2 linked regions of the Paeniglutamicibacter kerguelensis genome follow. The protein of the gene in region 1 binds, or shares a complex with, the protein of each later gene. Links are inferred from orthologs where the notes say so. Each region holds a gene or a part of one and is shown on either strand. Other genes may lie near its edges.

Region 1 (2,991 bases):
GTGCCGGTCAGCACGTAGAGGGAAAGATTTGCCGAGCGTGGTGAGAATCCAATGGCCGGCGCATCGCCTTCCCTGCCCGAATCGTATTTGTAGTGGTAAGTCCCAAACCCGATGATGCTTGGTCCCCACATGGTTGCCGGCTGCCCGGAGACCCCCTCCATCATTTCCAGCAAGACCTGCGCATCGGCGCGCCGAGTCGGATGGGCGACGGAGGCGATGAATTCATGCGGGTCAACCCGGGTGGGGACAGTTTTATTGGCAGCCATGCGAGTCAGTATTGCAGCGCCGTCGACGCTCATCAACCTCGTTAATCCCCAGAAACCTTCGAGCTCTGTGGATAGCTGTGGATAGTTTGTGGGTAACCGTGGAATTCATCAGGTGTTAACCGCGGAATCTCGGGGTTTTTGTGTGTATAACCAGGTTTTTCATCCTGAGAAACTGTGGATAACTACTTTCTGTCCACAGGCATGTAAATATATAAAGCCTAGTCAACTGCCATTTTTAGAGAATAATTGTCGGTAATCCACAATGTTCTCCCCAAGCTGTGCACACAACACGCCGCGAGGTACACAGGTTATGCACAGCCCCTGTGGATAACGGTGTTGGGTTTGAGGCAAATGGGGTCTAAGGTGACAGTGTTCCCCACCTATTTCCACAGGCTTGCGTGTCTCTTCGCACACGTGAGATTGGACGTACCAAAAGGTCGGCCGACCCTGCGACACTGAAGTAGGAAATGACGCGGAAACTGGGAACCCGCGGTGCTTGAAGGGAAGACCCGTGTCGCTAGCCAACATCGAAACCAATTCTGAATCCGGCGATTCAGCCTACGGCCGCACGCCGCCTCAGGATCTCGTGGCCGAACAGAGCGTGCTCGGCGGCATGATGCTCTCCAAGGATGCCATCGCGGATTGCGTGGAGGTCCTGCGCGGACTCGATTTCTATCGCCCGGCGCACGAAGCCATCTACGAAGCGATCATCGACCTCTACGGCCGCGGCGAGCCCGCCGACGCCGTGACGGTCTCCGACCTCTTGACCAAGCGCGGGGAAATCACCCGCATTGGCGGTCCGGCCTACCTCCACACGTTGATCCAGTCCGTCCCCACGGCTGCCAATGCCGGCTTCTACGCCGAGATCGTTCGCGAGCGCGCGGTGCTGCGCCGATTGGTTGACGCGGGTACCAAGATCGTCCAGCTTGGCTATTCGCAGGACGGCGAAGTCGACGCGATCGTCAACGAAGCCCAGGCCGAGGTCTACAAGGTCGCCGAACGCCGCACCGCGGAAGACTACGTGCCGCTTCGCGACATCATCGAGGGAACCGTCGACGAAATCGAGTCGGCTGGTTCCCGTGGCGAGGGCATGACCGGCGTGCCCACCGGCTTCTACGAGCTCGATGAGTTGACCCAGGGCCTGCATGGCGGCCAGATGATCGTCATCGCCGCCCGCCCGGCCGTCGGCAAGTCAACGTTCGCGTTGGACTTCGCCAGGTCGGCGGCCATCAAGAACAACATGACCGCAGTATTCTTCTCCCTGGAAATGGGCCGAAACGAAATCGCCATGCGCCTGCTCTCGGCCGAGGCCAGCATCGCGCTGCAGGACCTGCGCAAGGGCACCATCAAGGACGAACAGTGGTCGAAGATCGCGACCACCATGGGCAGGCTCAACGACGCGCCGTTGTTCATCGACGACTCGCCGAACATGTCGCTGATGGAAATCCGCGCCAAGTGCCGCCGCCTGAAGCAGAAGCACGACCTCAAGCTCGTGGTCTTGGACTACCTGCAGCTGATGAGCTCCGGCAAGCGCGTCGAATCGCGCCAGCAGGAAGTCTCCGAGTTCTCGCGTGCACTGAAGCTGCTCGCCAAGGAACTCGACGTGCCGGTCATTGCGCTCTCGCAGCTGAACCGTGGCTCCGAACAACGTACGGACAAGAAGCCGATGGTTTCCGACCTTCGCGAATCCGGATCGATCGAGCAGGATGCCGACATGGTCATTCTGCTCCACCGTGAGGATATCTACGACAAGGAGTCGGCGCGCGCCGGCGAGGCCGACGTGATCGTGGCAAAACACCGTAACGGTCCGACCAAGACCATGGTGGTTGCCTTCCAGGGCCACTACTCGCGCTTCAACAACATGGCGCAAGAGGGCGGGATGTAGCCGCCCCCCAACACGATGGTGCGGCCATTCCCAATCTTCTTGGGAGTGGCCGCACCACTGCGGTAAGGGGCAGCAGGGCTTCCTGTTGCCCTACGCCTGAGCCTCGGCAAACGACTTGAACTCATTCATCGTCTTCAGGTTCTGCTTCGGGAACATCGAGCCGAACAGCAGCCCGACGATCTTCATGAACCCGGAGAATTCGAAGGTGTTGTGCGCGACCCAACGGGTCGAGATTCCGTCCACGTCGTGGAATTCGTTCTTGCAGACGTTGTGCACGCCCTTGGCATCATAGGTTCCGTCGAATGCGTCGGGCAGTTTGCGGCGGGTGACCGTCTCGACCATTTCCATGGTTCCCCTGCCCTGTTTGTAGAGCAGCCTCGAGGTGGTGCCGGGCTCCCCGGGCGTGCCGGAGACCGCATCGAAGGAGAGCAGGCCCTTCTGCCAGAGCTTCAGGTTCTCAGGGTCGTCGAAGAGCTCGATGAACCTGTTGCGCGGGACGTTGACGGTTATTTCGTTAGTGAACTCCACGCTCGCAACCCTACCTGTGGGCACCCCTATTTAAGGGCAAACGCGTCCCCCAAAAGCATTGGTGACAAGACACTCCGCAGAACGATGCGGCGGCGGAAAGCGCAAGCTTTAAGCTCTAACCATGACCTTGTCTGCTGCCGGATCCGGCGCGAAAGCGCCCCTCGGTCTTTTCGCCCCCCAATACCGTTGGGTCACCGTGGGAATGTTCGCCCTGGTGTTCCTTGTCGCCTTCGAATCGCTTGCCGTCACGACGGTCATGCCGCTGGTCAGCAAGGAGCTGGATGGCGCGTCCATGTACGCGCTGGCGTTCGC
Region 2 (3,045 bases), 3.3 Mb from region 1 along the record:
CACAGGGCCAGGAACGCGGCCAGCGGAAGCCACGGAGGCCCGGCCTGGGGAAGCCCTGCCACCAACACCGCGGAGATGACGATCCCGGATGTACACACGGCCGCCAGTTTCCTGTCCGAGTACCCGATCCGGCTGAACAACGAAGGACCACGGGCCCCCGGGCCCCTCAGCAGCCGCGGCGCGGGAAGCAACCCGTGCTCGCCGAGCAGGGCCTGGAACTGGTTCAGGGTCGAGATGAAGGCAACGAGGTAGATCACCGCGACCCCGCGTTGCAGGATTTCGCGGGCCATGTCGTAGTCGTACGCAGCCAGCCACTCCATGAAACCAGCGTAGATTCACCGGGGCGCGGCGGCCATGCCTGGCTTCCGCAGGATTTGCCACCCAGAATTGTGGCCTGAATCACAGACATCTGACAACGTCGAGCTAATGCAAAAGAATCCGCATTCTCATTGCTGAGAATGCGGATTCTTTATTTGAGCTCCTCCGACTGGACTTGAACCAGTAACCCTTCGATTAACAGTCGAATGCTCTGCCAATTGAGCTACGGAGGAATGCAACGAGAAATAGTCTACACATGATTTCGTGAAAACAAAAATCGGGGCCTTCCCCCGCCCGGATCACTCCTGGCGCAGGGCGCGGCGGCGAAGTTCGAGCTCCAGCAGCTCGCGATTGATCTGCTGGAATCCCTCGGGATCGCCAGCCGGGTCCATGCGCTGGAGCTGGCCCATCTTCTCGGCCTTCAGGTGCGTGATCTGGAGTTCGAAGAGCCTGTTGATGATGTCGTTGCAGTAGCGAAGCAGTGCCTCGTTGCTGCTGGCGGGCAACGGCGTGACCGCAAGTTCCGAGACGAAGGAACGCAGCGGCTCCGGCACTTCCTGGCGGATCGCCTCGACCCACTGGGCCGGGGTCGCCCCGGCAAGGCCCGCCGCACGCACGCCGTCATGAACCGCGGCGTGGGCAGGTGCCAGGAACCGTGCATCGTAGAAGGCCTGCCACTGCTCGGGGGTCAGCTGCGCCGGCTGCTGTAGCACGACCTCCAGCGCCTCGCGTTCCATGCGGGACACCGGGTCGCGCGGATCCGGCCGGCTGAATACCGGGGCGGACGGCTGGTCCGGTGCCGCCTCGACGTGTCGTTCTTGTGCCGTTTCCGCCTTCGGCATCCGGTTCCGGCGCGTCGCGGCGCCCACTGAGCGGTTGACGTCCTCGACGTCCATTCCGAGCCAGCCGGCGAGTTCGCGGGCATACGCGGGGCGGATGGCAGCGTCCCTGATGCCGGCGACGATCGGCGCGCTGACGCGCAGCGCCTGGACACGTCCCTCGACGGTGTTGAGGTTGAATTTCTTCAGCCCCGCCTTGATCGCGAACTCGAAGAGCGGCCGCTTGGAATCGATCAGTTCGCGCACGGCCTCCGGGCCGCGGGTCTGGCGCAGGTCGCACGGGTCGGCACCCGTGGGTTCCACGGCGACGTAGGTCTGGGCAATGAACTTCTGGTCTTCCTCGAAGGCGCGCAGGGCCGCCTTCTGGCCGGCAGCGTCGCCGTCGAAGGTGAAGACCACTTCGCCGCCGGATCCGTCGTCGCGCAGCAGTCGCCGGGCGATCTTGATGTGGTCGGCACCGAAGGCGGTGCCGCAGGTAGCCACGGCCGTGCCGATGCCCGAGAGGTGGCAGGCCATCACGTCGGTGTAACCCTCGACCACCACGATCTGGCGTTCCTTGGTGATCTCGCGCTTGGCAAGGTCCACCCCGTAGAGCACCTGGGACTTCTTGTAGAGCTGGGTTTCGGGAGTGTTCAGGTACTTCGGGCCTTGGTCGTCCTCGTAGAGCTTGCGCGCGCCGAAGCCGATGGTGGCCCCCGACAGGTCACGGATGGGCCAGATCAGCCGGCCGCGGAAGCGGTCGTAGATGCCGCGGTTGCCCTCGGAGAACATGCCGGTGAGCTTGAGCTCCTCGTCCTGGAAGCCGCGTCCGCGCAGGTGCTTGAGCAGCGCGTCCCAGCCCTGCGGCGCGTAGCCGACTCCGAACTGGGCGGCGGCGTCCTGGTCGAAGCCGCGTCCGGTGAGGAACTCCTGGCCGGCCGCGGCGCCCGGGGTGGCGAGCTGTTCGCGGAAGAATTCCTCGCCGACCTTGTGCGCATCGAGCAGGCGCTGGCGACGACCGACTTCCTCGCGGCGCGGGCCGGTGCCGCCGTCCTCGTAGTGCAATTCGATGCCGGCGCGTGCGGCAAGGGTTTCAACGGTTTCGGAAAAGGTGCTGTGGTCCATTTTCTGGACGAAGGCAATCACGTCGCCGGATTCGCCACAGCCAAAGCAATGGAATGTGCCGACCTGCGGGCGCACGTGGAATGACGGCGAGCGCTCGTCGTGGAACGGGCACAGGCCCTTCCACGAGCCGACGCCGGCAGACTTCAGCGTCACATACCCGTCAATGACATCCTTGATGTCAGTACGGTTGCGAACTTCTTCGATGTCTTCACGTTTAATCAGGCCGGCCATACCCCTAGTCTAGTGACCGCGGCAAGATCCGGTCGCCAGCCGGCGCCCTGGTGTGGATGGGCACGGGGACGGCGGGCCGCCCGCGCCGTTGCCCGCGTGGATCCACCGGGAAACCGCCGAAGCCCGCGGGGACCTGAGTGGTTAGAAGAGCCGTTCGTTGAAGCTCTTGCCCTCCACCAGGGTGGCGTGCCATTCGATGGCCGAGGCGTCGGTGAGCGATGCCACCTGGTCGATGACGGTGCGCAGTCGGTCTGCGTCGTCCCGCGCGTCACGCCAGTCCGCGGCGAAGAGCGGATCCAGGTACCTGTCCCCTGTTTCCTGCAGCAGCGTGACAAGTTCGGTGAGGATCTCGCTCTGCCGCGCGTAGATGGGCTGTCGCTCGTCGCTGGTCATCACGTACGCGGTGGCCAGGCCCTTCATGGCCGCGATCTCGTGCTCGGTGGATTCGGGCACGATCAGCCGGGCGTTGAAGCGGGTCAGCACGCCGTCGCCGTATTGTTCGCGGGTGGCGTCGATCGCCGACTGGCAGAAGCGCCCGATGAACTGGCTTGTC

Evidence for each region.
Region 2: the proteins of dnaB (region 1) and dnaG are in contact, whole or in part, in a crystal structure (PDB 2R6A), measured with the Geobacillus stearothermophilus proteins. The link is inferred for Paeniglutamicibacter kerguelensis from one-to-one orthologs. Residues at the interface, in WP_033016901.1 of Geobacillus stearothermophilus: Ser13, Glu15, Ala16, Gln18, Glu91, Leu92, Asp94, Ala95, Val96, Pro97, Thr98, Ala99, Ala100, Asn101, Tyr104, Tyr105, Ile108; in WP_049624496.1 of Geobacillus stearothermophilus: Lys456, Leu457, Leu458, Pro459, Ala460, Asn463, Ala464, Leu467, Leu535, Leu536, Ile537, Ala538, Gln544, Glu545, Asp548, Tyr549, His552.

The regions. Positions count from the first base shown.
Region 1 is NZ_JAGIOF010000001.1:3,969,677-3,972,667, reverse strand. The notes cover bases 46-2,964. They hold dnaB (replicative DNA helicase), read left to right. Parts: upstream 46-777; coding sequence 778-2,151; downstream 2,152-2,964. Other genes in these bases: JOF47_RS18055 (MFS transporter), read left to right, coding at 2,801-2,964; JOF47_RS18060 (SRPBCC family protein), read right to left, coding at 2,242-2,679; JOF47_RS18070 (DUF1801 domain-containing protein), read right to left, coding at 46-266. Also shown: more of JOF47_RS18070, read right to left, coding at 1-45; more of JOF47_RS18055, read left to right, coding at 2,965-2,991. UniProt on the Escherichia coli protein: The main replicative DNA helicase, it participates in initiation and elongation during chromosome replication. Travels ahead of the DNA replisome, separating dsDNA into templates for DNA synthesis.
Region 2 is NZ_JAGIOF010000001.1:650,648-653,692, reverse strand. The notes cover bases 56-3,028. They hold dnaG (DNA primase), read right to left. Parts: upstream 2,493-3,028; coding sequence 618-2,492; downstream 56-617. Other genes in these bases: JOF47_RS02885 (deoxyguanosinetriphosphate triphosphohydrolase), read right to left, coding at 2,634-3,028; JOF47_RS02900 (lipase maturation factor family protein), read right to left, coding at 56-320. Outside these bases: more of JOF47_RS02900, read right to left, coding at 1-55; more of JOF47_RS02885, read right to left, coding at 3,029-3,045. UniProt on the Escherichia coli protein: RNA polymerase that catalyzes the synthesis of short RNA molecules used as primers for DNA polymerase during DNA replication.